DNA from 3 places in the Cupriavidus sp. FW216-B1 genome. Region 2 is predicted to be linked to each of the others. Evidence: predicted binding sites of a transcription regulator. Region 2 holds the regulator's gene; each other region holds the start of a gene.
What was found. Region 2 encodes sigma-54, which starts transcription at its own class of promoters, with help from an activator protein. Its sites were predicted from a motif close to TGGCANGNAANCTGCTTT; they were not measured.
Positions count from the first base shown of each region.

Region 1: AC3WXD_RS30880 (collagen-like triple helix repeat-containing protein) is a predicted target of sigma-54. The motif match lies at 4,522-4,539, and genes of this name have one in related genera.
Region 3: cydP (cytochrome oxidase putative small subunit CydP) is a predicted target of sigma-54. The motif match lies at 5,054-5,071, and genes of this name have one in related genera.

Region 1 is NZ_JBYTEL010000025.1:54,494-60,930, forward strand. Features, by position in the region: gene AC3WXD_RS30855 (type II and III secretion system protein family protein) at 1-517, opposite strand, end outside; gene cpaB (Flp pilus assembly protein CpaB) at 603-1,562, opposite strand; gene AC3WXD_RS30865 (TadE/TadG family type IV pilus assembly protein) at 1,648-2,112, opposite strand; gene AC3WXD_RS30870 (A24 family peptidase) at 2,173-2,679, opposite strand; gene AC3WXD_RS30875 (Flp family type IVb pilin) at 2,685-2,861, opposite strand; gene AC3WXD_RS30880 (collagen-like triple helix repeat-containing protein) at 3,211-4,392, opposite strand; gene AC3WXD_RS30885 (collagen-like triple helix repeat-containing protein) at 5,011-6,437, shown strand, end outside.
Region 2 is NZ_JBYTEL010000011.1:68,362-74,798, reverse strand. Features, by position in the region: gene rapZ (RNase adapter RapZ) at 1-340, opposite strand, end outside; gene AC3WXD_RS21880 (PsiF family protein) at 457-792, opposite strand; gene hprK (HPr(Ser) kinase/phosphatase) at 996-1,967, opposite strand; gene ptsN (PTS IIA-like nitrogen regulatory protein PtsN) at 2,046-2,501, opposite strand; gene hpf (ribosome hibernation-promoting factor, HPF/YfiA family) at 2,920-3,270, opposite strand; gene AC3WXD_RS21860 (RNA polymerase factor sigma-54) at 3,320-4,795, opposite strand; gene lptB (LPS export ABC transporter ATP-binding protein) at 4,929-5,717, opposite strand; gene lptA (lipopolysaccharide transport periplasmic protein LptA) at 5,752-6,396, opposite strand.
Region 3 is NZ_JBYTEL010000004.1:66,724-73,160, forward strand. Features, by position in the region: gene AC3WXD_RS12620 (autotransporter domain-containing protein) at 1-610, shown strand, start outside; gene AC3WXD_RS12625 (bifunctional protein tyrosine phosphatase family protein/NAD(P)/FAD-dependent oxidoreductase) at 738-2,414, opposite strand; gene AC3WXD_RS12630 (MBL fold metallo-hydrolase) at 2,445-3,341, opposite strand; gene fisR (sigma 54-dependent transcription regulator FisR) at 3,580-4,890, shown strand; gene cydP (cytochrome oxidase putative small subunit CydP) at 5,081-5,275, shown strand; gene AC3WXD_RS12645 (cytochrome ubiquinol oxidase subunit I) at 5,272-6,437, shown strand, end outside.

The DNA of each region.
Region 1 (6,437 bases), on a different contig from region 2:
TCTCCACCACCTTCACGTCCACCTGCACGGTGCCGCTGACGGGAATGGTCGAGCGGTCTGCCACCATGCCGCCCTTGCCTTCCGCGCCGGCGGTGGCCGCGCGCGCCAGCTGCTGCGCGCGCCAGGCCGACTGCGCATCGCGCGACTGGCCGCTGATGTCGGCGCCCGCGCCCGACACGGCCACGCCGGCGCCGTCGGCCTCGGCCTCGGTGGCGTCCACCTGGACATGGATGGTCCGCGCCGACTCGCCGCGCGTCCACACCATCAGGTCGGTCGCGCCGGGCTTCTTGGCTACCACCAGCACGCCGTTGGCGCCGGCGCGGTTCTTCAGCAGCAGGGCGTCGGCCACCGCCGGATTGCCGATGGCGACGCGCTCCAGCGGCTGGGCCAGCTGCAGCTGCCGCTGGCTGCCGACCACGAGCCGCAGCTCCCGCGGACTCTCCGCCTGCTGCGCCCAGGCGGTGGAAACGGCGCAGCAGACGGCAAGGGTGGCTGCGCCGGCAAGAAGGGATTTCATCAATCGGCTATCCAGAAAGTATGACTGTCCGAAAAGCGCCGCGGCTCGCCAGCGTGACACGCATGGACGGCCGCGGGGCCTTGCTTCATTCGATCTCGCGCTTGCCGCCGCGGATCACCTCGACACTGTTCTGCGCCACGCTGCTCGCCATGCGGCTCCGCGGCGCCGGCACGGCGGACGCGGCCGCCGGCGCCGGCCGGGGCGCGGCCTGCTCGCGCCGGGCGGCGCCGGCCACGCCGGCCAGGCTTGCCAGCGCCACCCCGGCCACGGCCCGGTCGGACGCGGTGAGCACGGCCGGCGCGCCGGCCGGCAGCCGGGCCTGCAGCGCGGGCGCCGGCTCGGCAAGCAGGTTCTCGGCCGGCACGCTGCCGTCTTCCGGATTGCGCAGCGCCAGCAGCAGGCGTCCGCTCTGCTGCCCCAGCGCCAGCTTGCCGACGTCGGCCACGGGCACCGCCAGCACGGCGGTCTTGGCGCCCTCGCGGCGCACCATCATCTGGTCCGGGGCGGGCTTGGCGGTCTCGATCACGGTGCCCGCGCCGTAGGCCAGCACGCGCAGGCGCGCCAGCAGCAGGCGCGCCTGGCTGCCTTCGATCTCCTGGCCGTCGCGGCGGAACACGGCGAACACGTCGACGAAATCGCCGGGCTGCACCTGGTTGCCCACGCCGATCACCTCATCGACGGCGACGGCCACCGCGCGCTCGCCTTCCTTCACCTGCGAAGCCAGCCCGGCAAGCAACTGGCTTTCGAGCACGGGCACGTTGGCGCCGATGCCGACCAGCGGGATCTGCCCGGCGACGCGCGCCACGTCGGTGTACGCGCCGGTCGGGTTGATCGGCAGTTGCTCGACTTTGAGCGCGTCGGCGGGAACCGGCTTGCCCGCTTCGATCGGCTTGACGGTGATCACCACGGCATGCAGCTCGGCGGCAGCAGCCACCGGCGCCGCCGGCTTGGCCGGCGTGCGCGCCACGCGCCACGCCAGCAGCGCCAGCAGCAGCGCGAGGACGAGCAGCGCGATGGCGAACACGCGAATCTGTTTGCTGGTCATGTGGACTCTCTGTTTCGGTTGAGCGGCACGCGGCCTCGCCGCATGCGGGCAGGCGCGTCAGGCCGCGGCCTCGGCGGTCTGGTGTTCATGTGTCGGGAGCAAGCTGCACGGTGGCGCTGCCGGTGAGCGTGGCGGGCATCGGCACGCCCGGCACGACGGGCAGGATCGCGCCGGAAGGCAGGTTCAGAGTGACCTTGACGCAGACCGAGCCGCCCGGGTTCGCGCAGGCGACGGTCTGCGCAACGTTGCTGGAAGAAACGGCATTCCGGATGGATGCCGGCAAGGTGGCAAGGGCGGTCGCCGAGGCCGCGCTCACTCTCAACGCCTGCGTTGCCGCGGCGTTATTGCCGGTGGCCCCTGCGGGATAGCGCAGGGCCGCGCGCGCGCCTTCCTCGGCAGCAAGCGTGAGCACCTGCTGCATCGCCAGGACGACCCCGAAATAGACGATGCCAATCACCATTGCCAGCAAGATCGGCAATACGATGGCGAATTCGAGCGCGGCCGCGCCGGACGAGCGCGTCCGCACGGCGTGATTTCCCCGCAATGACATACTTCACCCGGTTGTGCTTTAGTTCTTCTTGCGCCGAACCGGTGGCGCGGACTGCGACACCTACTTCCCGAGCATCATCCAGACCAGCAAACCGACCGCGAGGTAAGCGGCATATGGAATGCCCCTGACCTCGTTTGCCTGCCCTGTCGAGACCGATGGCGCGGTGCCTGCCAAGCGCCGCAGCAAGCCCGCCACATGGTCTGCCCATACCCTCACGACCACCGTCTCCCGCGCACGTACCAGCAAGGCGTGCACGAAAGCCAGCAGGCTGCCCACGACCCACACCGTCACCAGCCCCACCGGGCCGGTCAGCAGACCCGCCACGGCGAAGAATTTGACGTCACCCGCGCCCATCTGCCCGAGCACATAGAAAGGCAGCATGACTAGCAGGCCGAGTGTGAATCCGAGCAATCGAGAGGCGAGACCCGGCTCCGGAATCAAGCCGAGTGGGAACGCCAGGCCGACCGCCGCCATAGCGGCAATCAGCACGGCATTGGGCACTTTTCGATAAGCGAAATCGGTCCAGATGATCGCCGCGCAGAATAGTGCGGCAATAAGGGTAAGCACCTAGATCAGGTGAGAATAGTTGTAATTTTCGTGCCGATAGCCTGGAAGAAGGTACCAATATCGGTAGCCAGTCCCTTTGCAGCCACGGTGATCCCCAATGCGACCAGCCCCACAATCAACCCGTACTCAATTGCAGTAGCACCCCGTTCGTCCCTGATGAAGCCCGCCAAAGCCTTTTTCATGATGTCACTCCGTATAGGTTTAGTTACCCAACGTCCGCTTACCCCTCCGACACCGCCGGGCTCTTTTGGCCTGGCTAGTATCGAGCAGTAACGCTGGTGAGAGAATTTATAGTTCAAAGCCATGTATCAACCATACCCCCCCTTCGGGTTATATTTGTTTCAGCTTAATGGCTGACGGCCGTTTGAAAACAGTGCGTTTTTAAAGAGCAAAACCACTAATTGCGCCGGATGCCACACCCATCCGGATGAAGCCATCCGGCGCAGCGGTGTAAAAGGATGCGCAGCCGCGGGGTAAGGACGACTGCGCACCATAAAGGCGAAATCAATAGAGAATTAAATAAAACTTTTATCAGTGTGAAGTCAGACCACCGAGCAGATTCGGCAATCCGGGCAGCGCGCCGCTGGCATTTCCGCCAGCGCCCGCTGCCGTATTGCGCAAGCCACCGAGCAATCCGGTAACGGGCGCGAGAAGGCCGGTCACTGGCGCGAGAGCGCCCGCGGCGGCGCCGCTGCCACCCGAACCACCCGCGCCGCCGGCCACCGCGCCGACGACCGGCAGGTTGCCGAGCAGGCCGCCGAGCGGATTGCCGCCGCCACTGCCACCGGCGGCACCGCCGAGGCCCGGCAGGTTGAGCAGGCCGCCGAGCGGGCTGGTGGCGCTGCCCGAGCCGGGACCGTTCACGACCCCGCCGACCGCGGCAACGGTCTTGCCGGCCTCGGTCACGACGCCGCCGAGGCTGGACACGATCGGGGCGTGCGTATTGGTGATCAGGCTGCCGCCGCTGGCCACCGAGTTGCCGAGCGTGGCCAGCAGGTTGCCGAGCGGGCCGCCCAGGCCGGTGGCGCCGCCGGCCATCTGCGTGGCGTCGGTGAGCTGCGTGGTCAGCGGCACGATGGCCTTGCTCACGCTGCCCGTCACCTGCGCCACCGGGCCGGTCGACAGTGCCTGGCCGAGCGTGCCGCCGGCCATCGTCACCACGCCGCCGACCTGGTTGACCAGCCCGCCCACCGGCGTGGTCACGGCGCCCAGCGGCGCGAGCGGGCCGGTGCCGAGACTGCTGACGAGATCGCCCGCGCTCGATACCGTGACGCCCGCCTTCTGCACCACGTTGCCGGTGCTGGCCACCGTCACGCCGAGCGGGTCGGCCACCGCGCCCATCTTGCCGAGTCCGTCGCGCACGCCCGCGCCGAGCGCGCCGACCGTGTCGCCGGCATTCACCACCACGCCGCCGAGACTGTTGCGCGTGGCTTCCGGCACCAGCGGCAGCGGCGTGTTCTGGATCTGCTTGCCGATGTCGCTCACGGCATTGCCCGCGGCGATCACCGTGTTGCCCACGCCTTCCGTGACCTTCGCCGTGGGCGTCGTGTCAGCGCTGGTCGGCGTGGTGGGCGTGGTCGGCGTCGAGGGCGCGGTCGGCGTGGCGGGGCTGGCGCCGCTGCCGGACCCGCCGGAGGAGCAGCCGGCCAGCAGCATGAGTGCGGCAGCACAGGCGAGGGTCACGGCCGACATCGGGGCGGATTGCGCTTTCATGGGATCTCCTGGTCTTCCTCGCGGAAGGTTGTGCTAGCGGTTGTTCTGCGAACGGCTTTCTTGGTTGGCTCGGGGACCGGGCCCGCGACGCTGGCGTTGCGCCGTGCGCGGTGCTTGTCGGATGCCATTACCGCAAGCTGCGTGCCATCCGTCCGGCACGCGCCGGACACGCGCCGCCGGGCAGCCGCGCGGCGCGCCGCAAACCGTTGCCGCACGCGGGCCAGCGCGCCGCCGCCTGGCCGCGTGGCGCGCGCCGGGGCACGGTGCTTCGCTGCCGCCGGCGTGTTACGTGCTACGTAACGTGTTCCCTCGCGACGTTCCGCGCGCCGGCTTTCCTTCGTTCTCGCGGCGGGGGTCCGCAGGCCGGCGTTGTTCCGTGCGCGGGCCGCCACGTTACGTAACGCGTAACGCGGAAAGACCCCGCGCGGGGCCCATGTCTGGTCCTTTTCCGGCCATGTCTCATCCTCCCGAAACCCATGCGTGGCAAGGGCTGGAGAGATTTCGGCAGGTGCCGCGCGCGCATGCCGGCCCGCTCTGGCACACCCTTTGCGCAAAGGAGTGCAACACGACGCGCCAATGCGCACCGTGATTTAAACGACGGGAAAAAAGGAAAAGGTCATGCGTACTCAACAGATCATCGTCACCACCCTGCTCGGCACCCTTCTGGCACTCGGCGGCTGCGCCAGTGGCGGCGGCACGACGTCGATGGACACCGGCAGCGGCGCAGGCACCGGCGCGGGCACTGGCGCAGGTACCGGCGCAGGTACCGGCGCAGGTACGGGCACGGGCGGCGGCAGCAACGGCGGGAACAACGCCGGCAATAACGGGGGCAGCAACGGGGGCGACAGCGGCGGCAGCAATGGTGGCAATAACGGTGGCAACAACGGCGGCGGCACCACGCCGGCCGCGCTGACGCCGACCAGCCAGATCGTCAACCAGGCCGGCAACGTGGTGACTACCACCGGCAACGTGGTGAGCGACCTCGGCACGCAGATCAAGAACACCAACCTGCCCATCCTCTCCACCGAATCGAAGAATGGCCTGGGCGGCGTGATCGGCTCGCTCGGCGCGGCGGTGAGCACGCTGGGCACCGGCGTGCAGGACGGGCTGGGCAACATGCCCAATGCCGCCAACCCGCTCGGCACCACGGTGGCCAGCACCGGCGGCGTGGTGAGTCAGGTGGGCAACGCCGTGACCAACGCGGGCGCGCTGGTCAGCGGCCTGGGCAGCGGCCCGCTGGCGCCGCTGGGCGCGGTGACGACGCCGGTCGGCTCGCTGGTGTCGCAACTCGGCACCGCCGTCAACGGCGTGGGCGGCAAGCTCGGCCAGGCGCTGTCGACCGGCCCGGTCGAACAAGTCACCGGCGGCGTCAGCAAGCTGATCGTGCCGCTGACCTCGCAGCTCACCAGCGCCACGCAGACGCTTGGCGCGGCCACCGGCCTCGGCGCGCCGGTGAACAACCTGCTGACGACGCTGGGCGGCGGCATCGCGCAGATCGGCAACACGGTCAAGCAGACCGACACGCCGGTGGTATCCGGCGTCGGCGGCATCGTGGCCGGCGCGGGCACCACGGTGGCGGCCCTCGGCGGCGCGGTCTACAACCCCAGCGGCAGCGCGGGCGGCAATCCGCTGGCACCGGTCGCCGGCCTGCTGGGCGGACTCACGGGCGGCCTTGGCGGCGGCAGTGGCACGAGCAACCCGCTCGCGCCGGTCACGGGCCTCGTTGGCGGCCTTACCGGCGGTCTCGGCGGACTCGGTGGCGGTGCCGGCGGCGCCGCGAACAACCCGCTCGCGCCCGTCACCAGCCTGGTCAGCGGTCTCACCAGTGGTCTTACGGGCGGCCTCGGCAATCTCGGCGGCGCGGCCGGCGGCGGCGCGGGCAATCCGCTCGCGCCCGTCACGGGTCTGGTCAGCGGCCTGGTGGGCGCGGTCTCCGGCGCGGCAGGCAACGCAGGCAGCGCGGCCGGCGCCGGCGGCAATCCGCTGGCTCCGGTAACGGGCCTCGTCGCGGGACTGACCGGCGGCAACGGCGCGAGCAGCGGCGG
Region 2 (6,437 bases):
CGCCGGGCTTCTCCGTGCGCATGGACAGCGGGTGGCGCCGCCGCGTCTCCGAGTAGCGCTGCACCAGCGCGTCGGTATTGGCGGTCAGGAACACCACGCGGACCTGGTGCTCGGCCGCGAGGTCGCGCAGCGTGCCCGGCAGCTGGTCGAGCGATTCGCGGCTGCGGATGTCGGTGGCGACGCCCAGGTGCGTGTAGCCCTGGGACGCGAGATAGCGCGCCAGTTCGGGGATGAACTGCGCTGGCAGGTTGTCGACGCAGTAGTAGCCCGCGTCTTCCAGTACGTTCAGGGCGACCGACTTGCCGGAGCCGGAAATTCCGGTGATAAGTATGATGCGCATAGCGTCACAAGCATAACATCAGGGGAATGACGCCGTCATGACGGCGCGGGCGCCAAGAAAAATGGCGAACCGGGGTTCGCCATTCGACTGCGTGCCTTGCCGCAAGGGCGGCCCTTTTACTTGGACAGGCAATCCTTCATGAAGGCCTTGCGCTCGTCGCCCTTCTTGCCGGTGGCGTCCTTGTTGCACGCCTTCATCTTTTCCTGCTGGCTGTTGCCGGGCGCCGCCGCCGGCTTGTTCGACAGGCAGCCCTTCATGAAGGTCTTGCGCTCGTCGCCCTTCTTGCCGGAAGCCTGGGTGTTGCAGGCCTTCATCTTGTCCTGCTGGGTGTTGGCGGCTGCGGGTGCCGCCGCGGGGGCGGCGGGTGCGGCGGGGGCCGCAGCCGTCTGGGCAAACGCCACGCTGGCGAACAGCGGGGCTACCAGCGCGCACATCGCGATCATCTTCTTCATGCTTGCTCTCCTGGCTGTGGAAAACGTCATGGCCGCCGGCCTGTCGGCGCGGCGGCTCGGGGTGGGCTCGATGCCCATTACAGCACAAAACGGACGATGTCCCAAAGCCGTTGACGGCCTGGACCCGCAAGCAATGTAAGCAAATGAAAAACCGCGCGGGGCGGGCGCGCTTTCTGCGCGCGCGCGCCCGCGCTCCCGGCGCTTCAGAGCAGCCGGCCCTGGCCGCGCGCGACCACGTCGGCCTGCATCGCCGCGCGCTGGCGGTCCATGAAGTCGCGCAGCGTGTCGATGCCGCGCAGGCGCAGGATGGTGTTGCGCACGGCGGCCTCGACCAGCACGGCGAGGTTGCGGCCGGCCGCCACCTGGATCTTGACCATGTGGATCGGCAGGCCGAGCACGTCGAGGTATTGCGAATCGAGCGGCAGGCGCTCGAACTCGCCGTCGTTGCGGCGCACGAGCTGCACCACCAGCTTCATCTTCATCTTCCGGCGCACCGCGGTCTCGCCGAAGATGGTCTTGATGTCGAGCAGGCCCAGTCCGCGCACCTCGAGCAGGTTCTGCAGCAGCGGCGGGCAGCGGCCTTCGATGAAGTCCGGCCCCAGGCGCACGAAGTCCACCGCGTCGTCGGCCACCAGCCCGTGTCCGCGCGAGATCAGTTCCAGGCCGAGCTCGCTCTTGCCCAGGCCCGACTCGCCCATGATCAGCACGCCCATGCCGAGGATGTCGAGGAACACGCCGTGCATGGTCACGCGCGGCGCGGAGATCCGCGAGAGATAGAGCCGCAGGTGGTCGATCACCGCGGCCGAGGACACCGGCGTGGTGAACAGCGGCGTGGACGAGCGCGTGCAGCGCAGTTCCAGGTCGGGCGGCGGCTCCATGCCGTCGGCGATCACCAGGAACGGCGGCTCGAGCAGGATCAGCTCGCCCATCTGGCGCTTGCGCATCTCGTCGTCGAGGCGCTGGTAGTAGGTGATCTCCGGCTTGCCGAGCACCTGGATCCGGTTCGGGTGGATCAGGTTCAGGTGGCCGACGAGGTCGGCGGCGGAGGTGGCTTCGCGCGCGAACTCGACGTCGAAGGCGCGGTCCGCGCCTTCCAGCCCAGCAACCCAGGAGAGTTTGATGTCGGCTGCGTTGTCGTCGAAGATCGACTGCGAGGTGACGCCAGTGAGTTCCATGCGGCTACTTTCGGGGGACGGGCTTTCAGGCCGGGCGGGCCGTCGCCCGGCGTGCCGGGTGGCGGCTGCCCAGGCGGGTCAGGGATGCCATTGCGTCAGCAACTGGTGCACGGCATCGGAAGTGGGCAGGGTGGCGAGTCCTTCGCGCATTTCGCGGTCGGACAGCAGCTGGGCGATCTCGGAGAGGATTTCCAGGTGTTGCTGGGTGGCCTGCTCGGGCACCAGCAGGAAGATCAGCAGCGATACCGGCTTGCCGTCCGGCGACTCGAACGGGATCGGCTCGGCCAGGCGCATGAAGCCGGCCAGCGGCTGCTTCAGGCCCTTGATGCGGCCGTGCGGAATGGCCACGCCGGCGCCGAGGCCGGTCGAGCCCAGCGATTCGCGGGCAAACAGGTTGTCGGTCACGGTGGCGCGCGCTACGCCGTGGTTGTTCTCGAAGAGGAGCCCGGCCTGTTCGAACACCCGCTTCTTGCTGGTGACGCTGACGTCGAGGTTGATGTTGCCGGGTGGCAGCAATTTAGCCAAACGATTCATGTGGAATGCGCAGGTTTTTCTAGTAAGCAGGCCCGGGGCCGGCAGGGGGGCGCGCCAGGCAAAAAGGGGATGAAAAGGCCGGTGCCGGCTCATACCCGCATTGCACCGGTTGTCCCATGCCGGTGTCGGGCGTCTGGCCATTATAGAGCAGGCCCGCCCCCGCCTTGTGCATCGCAATAGCCCGTGCGCGGAAGCGGTGCCGCGCGCATGCCCGGAATCGCTGAACCACCGTTCATGTATTGCGCAGCATACACCGGCGGCGGGGCGTTGCGGAATCCCCTTGTGGCATTGCGCAACGGCCGCCGGCGCGAGGGTGGACACGAAAGCGGACGGCGCAAAAAAGCCGCGCAACGGGCGCGGCTTGTTCTGGTTCAAGGGACTGACACCGGCGGCCCCCTTGGCGGGCCGCCAGGCACGGTCATTGCTGCATCTGCGATGCGGCCATCTGGTACTTGACCGCGTCGCGGTCGTGGCTCTGCACGCGATCCTTGTGGCGAATCACCTGCCGGTCGAGCTTGTCGACCAGTGCGTCGATGGCGGCATACAGGTCTTCGTGATGCGCCTCGACAAAGATGTCCTTGCCCTTGAGATGTAGATTGATTTCCGCATACTGCCGCCGGTCCTTTTCTTTTGTATTGTCGACAGAGAGCAGCACGCTTACGCCAATGACTTGATCGAAATGCCTGACGATACGCTCCAGTTTCGTTTCCACGTACTCACGCAGCGGGGGCGTGATGTCCAAGTGGTGTCCACTGATCTTGAAGTTCATAGCGTTTCTCCTTCTGAAAGAGCCACACCAGGCAGGCGGTGCGGCTCGGCTACAAAGTCTTGCGGAGATTGACGGCAGGGATTTTCAGCGCTTCACGGTATTTGGCCACGGTTCGCCGGGCCACCACGAAGCCTTGCTCGCCGAGCAGTTCGGCGATCCTGCTGTCCGACAGGGGGTTCCTGGGGTCTTCGGCTCCTATGAGTTGCTTGATCAACGCCCTGATTGCCGTTGATGAGGCCGCGCCGCCGGTTTCCGTGGATACGTGACTGCCGAAGAAGTACTTCAGCTCGAAAGTCCCCATCGGCGTTGCCATGTATTTATTGGTTGTCACCCGAGAGATGGTGGACTCGTGTAAACCCAGTGTATCGGCAATCTCCCGCAAAACCAAGGGGCGCATCGCAATTTCCCCGTGGGTGAAGAAGTTCTTTTGACGTTCGACAATCGCTTGTGCGACGCGCAATATGGTGTCGAAGCGCTGCTGGATATTCTTGATGAGCCAGCGCGCTTCCTGCAGCTTCTGCTGCAGCCCGGCCGCGCCGGAGTCGCCTTTTGCGCCGCGCAGGATCTGCGCGTACATGTCGTTGATGCGTAGCCGCGGCATCACATCCGGGTTGAGCTGCGCGATCCAGCCGCCGCTCATTTTCCGCACGAACACGTCGGGCACGACGAAGTCGGCCTCGGGGCGGCTGTAGGCATGGCCGGGGTAGGGCGCGAGCGAGCGGATCAGCTCGTGCGCGGCCTTGAGGTCGGCCTCGTCGACCTGCAGCGCCTTCTTCAGGCGCGTGTAGTCGCGCACCGCGAGCAGCTCGAGATGGCTGGTGACGATGGTCAGGGCCAGCTCGCGCTGCGGATGCTTGAGCCGGCGCAGCTGCAGCGCCAGGCATTCGGCAGCGTTGCGCGCGCCCACGCCGGCGGGGTCGAAGCTCTGCAGCAGCGTGAGGATGGCGTGCACCTCGTCGAGCTCGAATTCGAGCTCCTCGGGCAGCTCCGTGCAGATTTCCTCGAGCGAGGCGCTCAGGTAGCCGTCGTCGTCGAGCGACTCGATCAGGAAGATGGCCAGGCCCTTGTCGCGCATGGAGATCTTCAGCGGGGCGAGCTGCTCCATCAGGTGCTCGCGCAGCGTGGGCTCCGCGTCGCGCAACTGCATCGGGGTCTTTTCGTCCTCGTCGCCCTGCGGGCGGCGGGCGAAGTCGTCCAGGCTCCAGTCGTTGCCGTAGTCCTCGCCGCTGTCGCTGTAGCTGTCCTCGCTGTCGGCGGCGCCGTCGGCGCGGTTCTCGCTGGTGCCCTGGCCGTCGGCGGGGGCCGGCGCGGGCGCGCTCTGCAGGTTGACCGAGCCGTCGGCGGCCACGCGCAGCGGGCTTTCGATCCAGTCGTTCTCGCGTTCGAGCAGCGGATTCTCGGTCAGGGCCTGTTCCACTTCCTGCTGCAGTTCGAGCGTGGACAGTTGCAGCAGGCGGATCGACTGCTGGAGTTGCGGCGTGAGCGCGAGATGTTGCGAGAGGCGGAGCTGTAGCGACGGTTTCATGCGAGCTATTTTATGCCCAACTTCCGTACTGGTGGAACGGAAATTGCTATCGCTGGCGTCGCCGTGATCGTTTGCGGGGCGAAAGGCGGCATGAACGCCGCCTCGCGGGTGTCCCCGCGTGCCCCTCCCGCGGCTACATGCGGAAGTTCTCGCCCAGGTAGACCTTGCGCACCGACTCGTTGGCGATGATGTCTTCCGGCTGCCCGGACGCCAGCACCGTGCCTTCGCTGATGATGTAGGCGTGGTCGCAGATGCCCAGCGTCTCGCGCACGTTGTGGTCGGTGATCAGCACGCCGATGTTGCGCGCCTTGAGGAAGCTGACGATGCGCTGGATCTCGCCCACCGCGATCGGGTCCACGCCGGCGAACGGTTCGTCGAGCAGGATGAAGCGCGGCGCGGAGGCCAGCGCGCGCGCGATTTCCACGCGGCGGCGCTCGCCGCCCGACAGCGACAGCGCCGGGTTGTCGCGCAGGTGGGCGATCTGCAGGTCGTCGAGCAGGGTGTCCAGGCGCCGCTCGATCTCGGCCTTGGCCAGCGGCTTGCCGTCGTGGACCTGCAATTCCAGCACGGCGCGGATGTTCTCCTGCACGTTGAGCTTGCGGAACACCGACGCTTCCTGCGGCAGGTAGGACAGGCCCATGCGGGCGCGCTCGTGGATGGCCAGGCCGCTGATGTGCTTGTCGTCGAGCACGATGTCGCCCTCGTCCAGCGCCACCAGCCCGACGATCATGTAGAACGAGGTGGTCTTGCCCGCGCCGTTGGGGCCGAGCAGGCCCACCACCTCGCCGCTCTTCACGTCGAGCGACACGTCCTTGACCACCGTGCGCGAGCCGTAGCGCTTCTTCAGGTGGCGCACGACGAGCGTGCTGCTTTCGGTCAGGACGTTGGTCGCGGACGACGGTTCGGTCAAGGTAGCGGTCATGAAGGCGTGAATCCGTGGGTCGGCTGCGGCGGGGTCAGGGGGCGGCGGGGGCCGGCGCGGGCTTGAGCGGCAGCGCGCTGGCGGCGGCGCCGCTGGCGGGCTGCTCCTGGCGCGGCGACAGCACCGCGCGCACGCGCCCGGACGGGCTGCCCGCGGTGGCGTTGTCGGTGCCGCCGGTGGCCGTGTAGAACTCGTTGCGGCTGTCGTAGGTGATCACCGCGCCGCGGATCTCGTCGATCAGCTTGGCGCCGGCCAGGCGCGCCATGCGGGCGTGGCCGATCAGCTTGGACAGGTCCTGCTTGCCGTCGGACTCGATGCGGTCGCCCCAGCCGTCGATGTATTCGTCGACGTTGTCGCGCTTCTGGCGGATGTAGGCCTGCTTGCCGCCCTTGGAGGTGGCCACCGCGTACTGGTAGCCCTCGGGGTCGGTGCGCACTTCCGCCGCGTCCGACTTCAGCACCATCGTGCCCTTGGTCAGCACCACGTTGCCGGTCAGTACGTACACCTGCTTGACGTCGTCGTAGCTGGCGTTGTCGGCCTCCAGCACCAGCGGCTTGTCGCGGTCGGCCTTCTCGGCGCGGGCCGGCGCGGCCAGCGCCAGGCCGAGGAGGGCCGCGGCCGTCATCAGGGCAGCCGTGCCGCGGCGGCGACAGGACGATGTCGTCAGGAATGGATTCATATTGGCGTGGTGGCGGTTGGCGCGGACGGCTGTGGCCCGCG
Region 3 (6,437 bases), on a different contig from region 2:
GCGGCTGGCGCTTTATGGCAACCAGCCCGTGGGCGTGGTCAACCTGTCGGCCACGTTGGGTTATGGGCTGGATTTTCTGTCGCAGAAGCGGCCGTTTGCCGGGCTGGGCACGGCCGAGGGCGACCATATCGGCCACGAATTCACGGCGGCGATGCAGGCGAGCCTGCCCATGCAGGCCGGCGGATTCGTGCTGACGCCGCAAGCGGGCCTGCGCTATGCCTACATCCGCGCCAATGGCTTCGGCGAGAGCGGTGCCGGCGGCCAGAACCTGCAAGTGGATGCGGACAACGCGCGCAGCCTGCAGCCCTACGTCGGCGTGGCGCTCGACAAAGCCTTTGGCGATGCCGCGCGCCCCGTCAACGTGCAGCTGCGCCTGGGCTATGCGCACGAAGCGTTGGGCGGGAGCCGCGTTGCGCTGGTGCAAAGCCAGGATGGCACCGTGTTCGCCGCCCCGGGGACGGACCTGCCGCGCTCGTTCCTGACCACTGGCGCCAGCGTCAGCCTGCTGGCGTCGAAGGCGACTACCGTGGCGCTGGGGGTGGATGCGGTGCTCAATACCGGCCACGTGTCGGCGCAGTCGGTGCACGTGCGCGTCGACCACCGGTTCTGAACCGTGGCGCCCGGCAATCGCCACCAGCCGTTCGTTCCGCAGCAGGTTGCGATGCCGACGCCTCTCGACAAGACGGGCTGCTGCCCGGGCGCCAGGGCGGGCGTGTGAACGCTGGAAATCCCTGGCGTCACCCTTGCAGTTCAGGCGTTGCAAGCCATTCGCGTCCCTTGAGCATGCCCTGCCAGTAGAGCGGCGGCAGGATGCGTTCCTTGAGCCACCACGCCAGCCGCGAGGGCCGCGTGCCATCGATGAACCAGCGCGGAAAGCTCGGCGCGACCTTGCCGCCGTAGGTGAACTCGGCCAGGACGATCTTGCCGCGTTCCACCGTCAACGGGCAGGAGCCGTAGCCGTCGTAGCGCGCTTCGCCCCTGGCCTCGCCGCGCGTGGCCAGCACGTTGTGCGCGACCACCGGGGCTTGTTTGCGCGCGGCGGCGGCCGTCTTGGCATTCGACATGTTGCCAGCATCGCCCAGCCCGAAAATATTGTCGAACCGCTTGTGGCGCAGCGTTGCCGGATCGACGTCGACCCAGCCGGCGGCATCCGCCAGCGGGCTGACCCGGATGAAATCCGGCGCCTTTTGTGGCGGCACGGCGTGCAGCATGTCGAATTCGCGCTCCACCATCTCCGGCGCGCCGTTGGCCACGGCGCGCCGGAACGTCGCCCGCCGCGCGGCGCCGTCTACCTTCACCAGCGTCTCGCCGAAGTTCAGGGCGATGCCGTAGCGCTCCACGTACTGCATCAGCGCCGGCACGTAGTCGGCTACGCCGAACAGCACGTTGCCGGCGTTGCAGAAATCCATGTCCACGCGGTCAAGCATGCCGGCGCGGCGCCACGCGTCCGCGGACAGGTACATGGCCTTCTGCGGCGCGCCCGCGCACTTGATCGGCATGGGCGGCTGCGTGAACAGCGCCTTGCCGCCGCCCTTGCGGGTCAGCTCGCGCACGAGATGCCAGGTGTAGGGAGCGAGGTCATAGCGGTAGTTGGAGGTCACGCCGTTGCGGCCCAGCGTTTCGGGCAGGCCTTCGATCGCCTCCCAGTCCAGCTTGAGTCCGGGGCACACCACGAGCTGGTCGTACTTCACCACGCGGCAACCGTCGAGGATGACGGTATTGTGCTCGGGCTCGAAGGCCGCCACGGCCGCCTTGATCCAGGCCACGCCGCGCGGCAGCACCGAAGCCATGGTGCGAGCCGTATGGGCCGGCTCGAAGACCCCGCCACCCACCAGCGTCCAGCCGGGCTGGTAGTAGTGGATATCCGCGGGGTCGATGATGGCGACGTCGAGCCCGGGCCTGCGTGCCAGCAGGCTCGATGCCACCGCGATTCCCGCGGCGCCGCCGCCGATGACGACGACGGCATGGCTGGCGTCGGCAATGTCCGTTGGCGTGCGGCCGCCATTGGCAATGCGCCTGACCACGCCCTTGAGCTGGTAGCCGGCGGCCGCGGCGCGCTCGATGATGTCCGGCAGGGGCCGGTGCGTGGCTTGCGACAAGGCCCACAGCGTGGCCGAGCGCATGCCGGTGCGGCAGTAGGCCAGCACCGGCTTCGGCAGGCTGTCCATGAGCTTGCCGAACGCCTGCGCCTGTTCGTCGCCGACCTTGCCCGACTCCACCGGCAGGTAGTGCGCCTGGAGGCCGAGCAGGGAGGCATTGCGCTCGATTTCCTGGAAGCCGGGCTGGTCGGGGCCTTCGCCGTCGGGGCGGTTGCAGATCAGCGAACGAAAGCCGCTGGCGGCGAGGGTATGCACGTCGTCGGGAAGAATCTGCGGGCTGACCGACAGTTCACTGGTGAGGGCGCGGGGTTGCATGGTCTGTCTGTTCCTTCTGGGGCGGGTGGCTCAGAGCAAGTTGAGGGGTATCTTCAGGTAGCGCACGCCGTTGTCCTCCGGCGGCGGCAATTCGCCGGCGCGCATGTTGACCTGGACCGAGGGCAGGATCAGCACGGGCATCGAGAGGGTGGCGTCGCGCGCCTGGCGCATGGCGACGAACTCTTCTTCGCTGATGCCGTCGCGCACGTGGATGTTGTGCGCGCGCTCGTCCGCGATCGTGGTCGCATATTGCATTTCCCGTCCGCCCGGCTGGTAGTCGTGGCACATGTACAGGCGGGTGTCCGGCGGCAGGCTCAGCACCTTGTTGATGGAGCGGTACAGCGTGCGCGCGTCGCCGCCGGGGAAGTCGCAGCGAGCGGTGCCGTAGTCGGGCATGAACAGCGTGTCGCCGACGAAGGCGGCGGTGTCCGCGCCATCGCCGATCACATAGGTCATGCAGGCCGGCGTATGCCCCGGCGTGTGCATGGCGAGTGCCTGCAGTTCGCCGATGCGGAAGGCGTCGCCGTCGTGCAGCAGCAGGTCGAACTGGTGGCCGTCGCGCGCGAAGTCGGCGCCGCTGTTGAACAGCTCGCCGAACACCTGCTGCACGGTGGTGATGTGGCTGCCGATGGCGGTCTGCCCGCCCAGCCGCTCTTTGAGGTACGGGGCGGCCGAGAGGTGGTCGGCGTGTACGTGGGTCTCCAGGATCCAGCGCACGGTCGCGCCCAGTTCCCGCACGCGCCCGACGATGCGGTCTGCGCTGGCGGTGCGGGTGCGCCCCGACTTCGGGTCATAGTCCAGCACGCTGTCGATCAGCGCGCATTGCAGGCTGGTGCGGTCCAGCACGAGGTAGCTGAGGGTCGAGGTGTCGGGATCGAAGAAGGCTTCGATCTCCATTTGCGAGGTACGGGGCTCGGTCGGCGTCATGCGTTGTCGATTTGGGGTTGAGACGGGATCGGCTCCCCTGTCTCAAGACTCGTGCCAACGGCGAGGTGTGCCGCAAGGTGCTGATTTTCTTGTGATTTCCATGTGCGCCATGCCGGATTGCGCGCTGCCGGGCGCCAGGCGGCGCTGCCACTTGGCAGTGATGGCAGGATTTGGCAGAATGGCACCTTCCCGATGCCGGCATGATGCCGGCCCGCCGCCAGCCCCAGGCTCCCCCCCAATGGATCCCCAAGCCAGTCTCCAGGCTCTCCTCTCCTATCTGGAGCAGGAAAGCCAGCCGATGATCGTCCTCGACACCGACTACCGCATCCTGGCCGCCAACACCGCCTACCGGAGGCAGTTCGGCGCCGTCCAGCGCCCCTACCTGGGCCAGCCCTGCTATCGGATTTCGCATGGCTACGACGTGCCGTGCGACCAGGCCGGCGAGCACTGCCCGATGCGCAAGGCCTTCGAGACGCGCGGCCCGGACCGCGTCCTGCACATCCACCACACGCCGCGCGGGCCGGAGCACGTGAACGTCGAGCTGCGCCCGATCCTCGACGAGGACCAGCAGATCGTTGCCTACGTCGAGCGGCTGAGCACCGTGCGCAGCGCATCGGCCCGGCCGAGCGCGGAAGGGCTGGTGGGCCGCTCGGAGGCGTTCAACGCGGCGCTGGAGGCCGTGCAGCGCGTGGCGCCGTCTTCGCTGCCGGTGCTGCTGCTGGGCGAATCTGGCACCGGCAAGGAGATGTTCGCGCACGCGGTGCACGAGGCCAGCGCCCGCGCCGGCGGGCCGTTCGTCGTGGTGGACTGCTCGGGCCTGACCGAGTCCCTGTTCGAGAGCGAGTTGTTCGGCTACGAAAAGGGGGCATTTACGGGGGCGCTCACGCGCAAGCCGGGCCTGGTCGAGACGGCCGAGGGCGGCACGCTGTTCCTCGACGAAATGGGCGACGTGCCGCTGTCGATGCAGGTCAAGCTGCTGCGGCTGATCGAATCAGGCACCTACCGGCGCGTGGGGAGCGTGGAAACGCGGCGGGCGGACTTCCGGCTGGTCGCGGCCACGCACAAGCCGCTCGAGCAGATGGTCAGCCAGGGCCTGTTCCGGCAGGACCTTTTCTTCCGGATCGCCGCCTTCCCGATCCACCTGCCGGCGCTGCGCGAGCGGCTTGGCGACATCGCGCTGCTGGCTGAATCGATCCTGCAGCGCGGCGGCGGGCTGCGGGACCAGCTTCACCTGAGTGCGGAGGCGCTGGCGTGGATGCGTGCGTACCACTGGCCTGGCAACATCCGCGAACTGCGCAACGTGCTGGACCGCGCGCGCCTTTACGCCGATGACGGCGTCATCCGCGTGAAGGACCTGCCACCGGGGCTGGGCGAGCCGGTTCTGGCGCCGGTGGCCAGGCGCCACATGCCGGGCGCCCGGGAAAACGACGACGAGGCATTGCGCGAACGGGTGCGCAGTTTCAAGGGCACACGGCGCGCGCTTGCCCACGCGCTGGGCATGAGCGAGCGCAGCCTGTATCGCCGGCTCAAGGAACTGGGCATCGGCTGAGCCGCGCTTCCTAGGCAGCTGGCATTTCCCTGCCAGCGCACTGCCATTCACTGCCACCGCTGGCAGCACTGACACCCGGCTGACAGCCCCGCCGTGCCGGCGTTGCCACGCCATTTCCGCGCAAGTGATTGTTTTGTCTGCCCTTTCGGCCCACGCGCCGGGATGGCACGGAACTTGTTCATATGCCGTCATGAACGATCCCGATCAAAACCTGTTACGTCACCTGTGCTGGATCCTGGCGATCAAGATGCTGCTGCTGGCGAGCCTCTGGCTGGCCTTCGTCGCCGGGCAGCGCGTGCCGGTCGACGCCGCCGCCGCTTCCGCGCACCTGCGCTCCGCGCCCATCGTGTCCAGCCACACACGCCTGCAAGGAGCCCGTCCGTGATTTCGGAACAACTGGTGGACCTTTCCCGGCTGCAGTTCGCCGCCACCGCTCTCTATCATTTTCTGTTCGTCCCGCTCACGCTGGGCATGGTATGGCTCCTCGTCATCATGGAGACCGTCTATGTCATGACCGGCAAGGTGGTCTGGAAGGACATGACCCGCTTCTGGGGCAAGCTGTTCGGCATCAACTTCGCGCTGGGCGTGACCACGGGCATCACGCTCGAATTCCAGTTCGGCACGAACTGGGCCTACTACTCGCACTACGTAGGCGACATCTTCGGCGCGCCGCTGGCGATCGAGGGGCTGATGGCGTTCTTCCTCGAATCCACGTTCATCGGCCTGTTCTTCTTCGGCTGGGACCGCCTCTCGCGCGTCGAGCACCTCGTCGTGACCAGCCTGATGGCGCTCGGCACCAACCTGTCGGCGTTGTGGATCCTGATCGCCAACGGGTGGATGCAGAACCCCGTCGGCGCCGAATTCAACTGGCAGACGATGCGCATGGAGATGACCGACTTCTGGGCCATCGTCTTCAATCCCGACGCGCAGGCCAAGTTCGTGCACACGGTGTCGGCCGGCTATGTGACCGGGGCGATGTTCGTGCTGTCGGTGTCGGCCTGGTACCTTCTGCGCGGGCGCGACGTGGAGTTCGCCAAGCGCAGCTTCCGCGTGGCGGCGGCGTTCGGGCTGGCCAGCGTCTGCTCGGTCATCGTGCTGGGCGATGAAAGCGGCTACACGGTCGGCGAGGCGCAGCAGACCAAGATGGCCGCGATCGAGGCCATGTGGGAGACGGAGCCCGCGCCCGCGTCGTTCAACGTGGTGGCCGGCATCAACGAGGCCGCGCAGCGCAATGACTGGGCGGTGCGGATTCCCTGGGTCATGGGCCTGATCGGCACCCGGTCGGCCACCAGGGAGATCCCGGGCATTCACGAGATCCAGGCGCGCAACCGCGAGCGGATCCGCAACGGCATCGAAGCGGTGAGCGCGCTGGAGACGCTGCGCAGCCATCGCGACGATGCGCGTGCGCTGGCGACCTTGAAGCGGCATCAGGCCGACCTTGGCTTCGGCCTGCTGCTCAAGCGCTATGCGACGGACGTGCGCCAGGCCACGCCGGCCATGATCGAGCGCGCCGTGCGCGACACCATTCCCCGCGTCACGCCGATGTT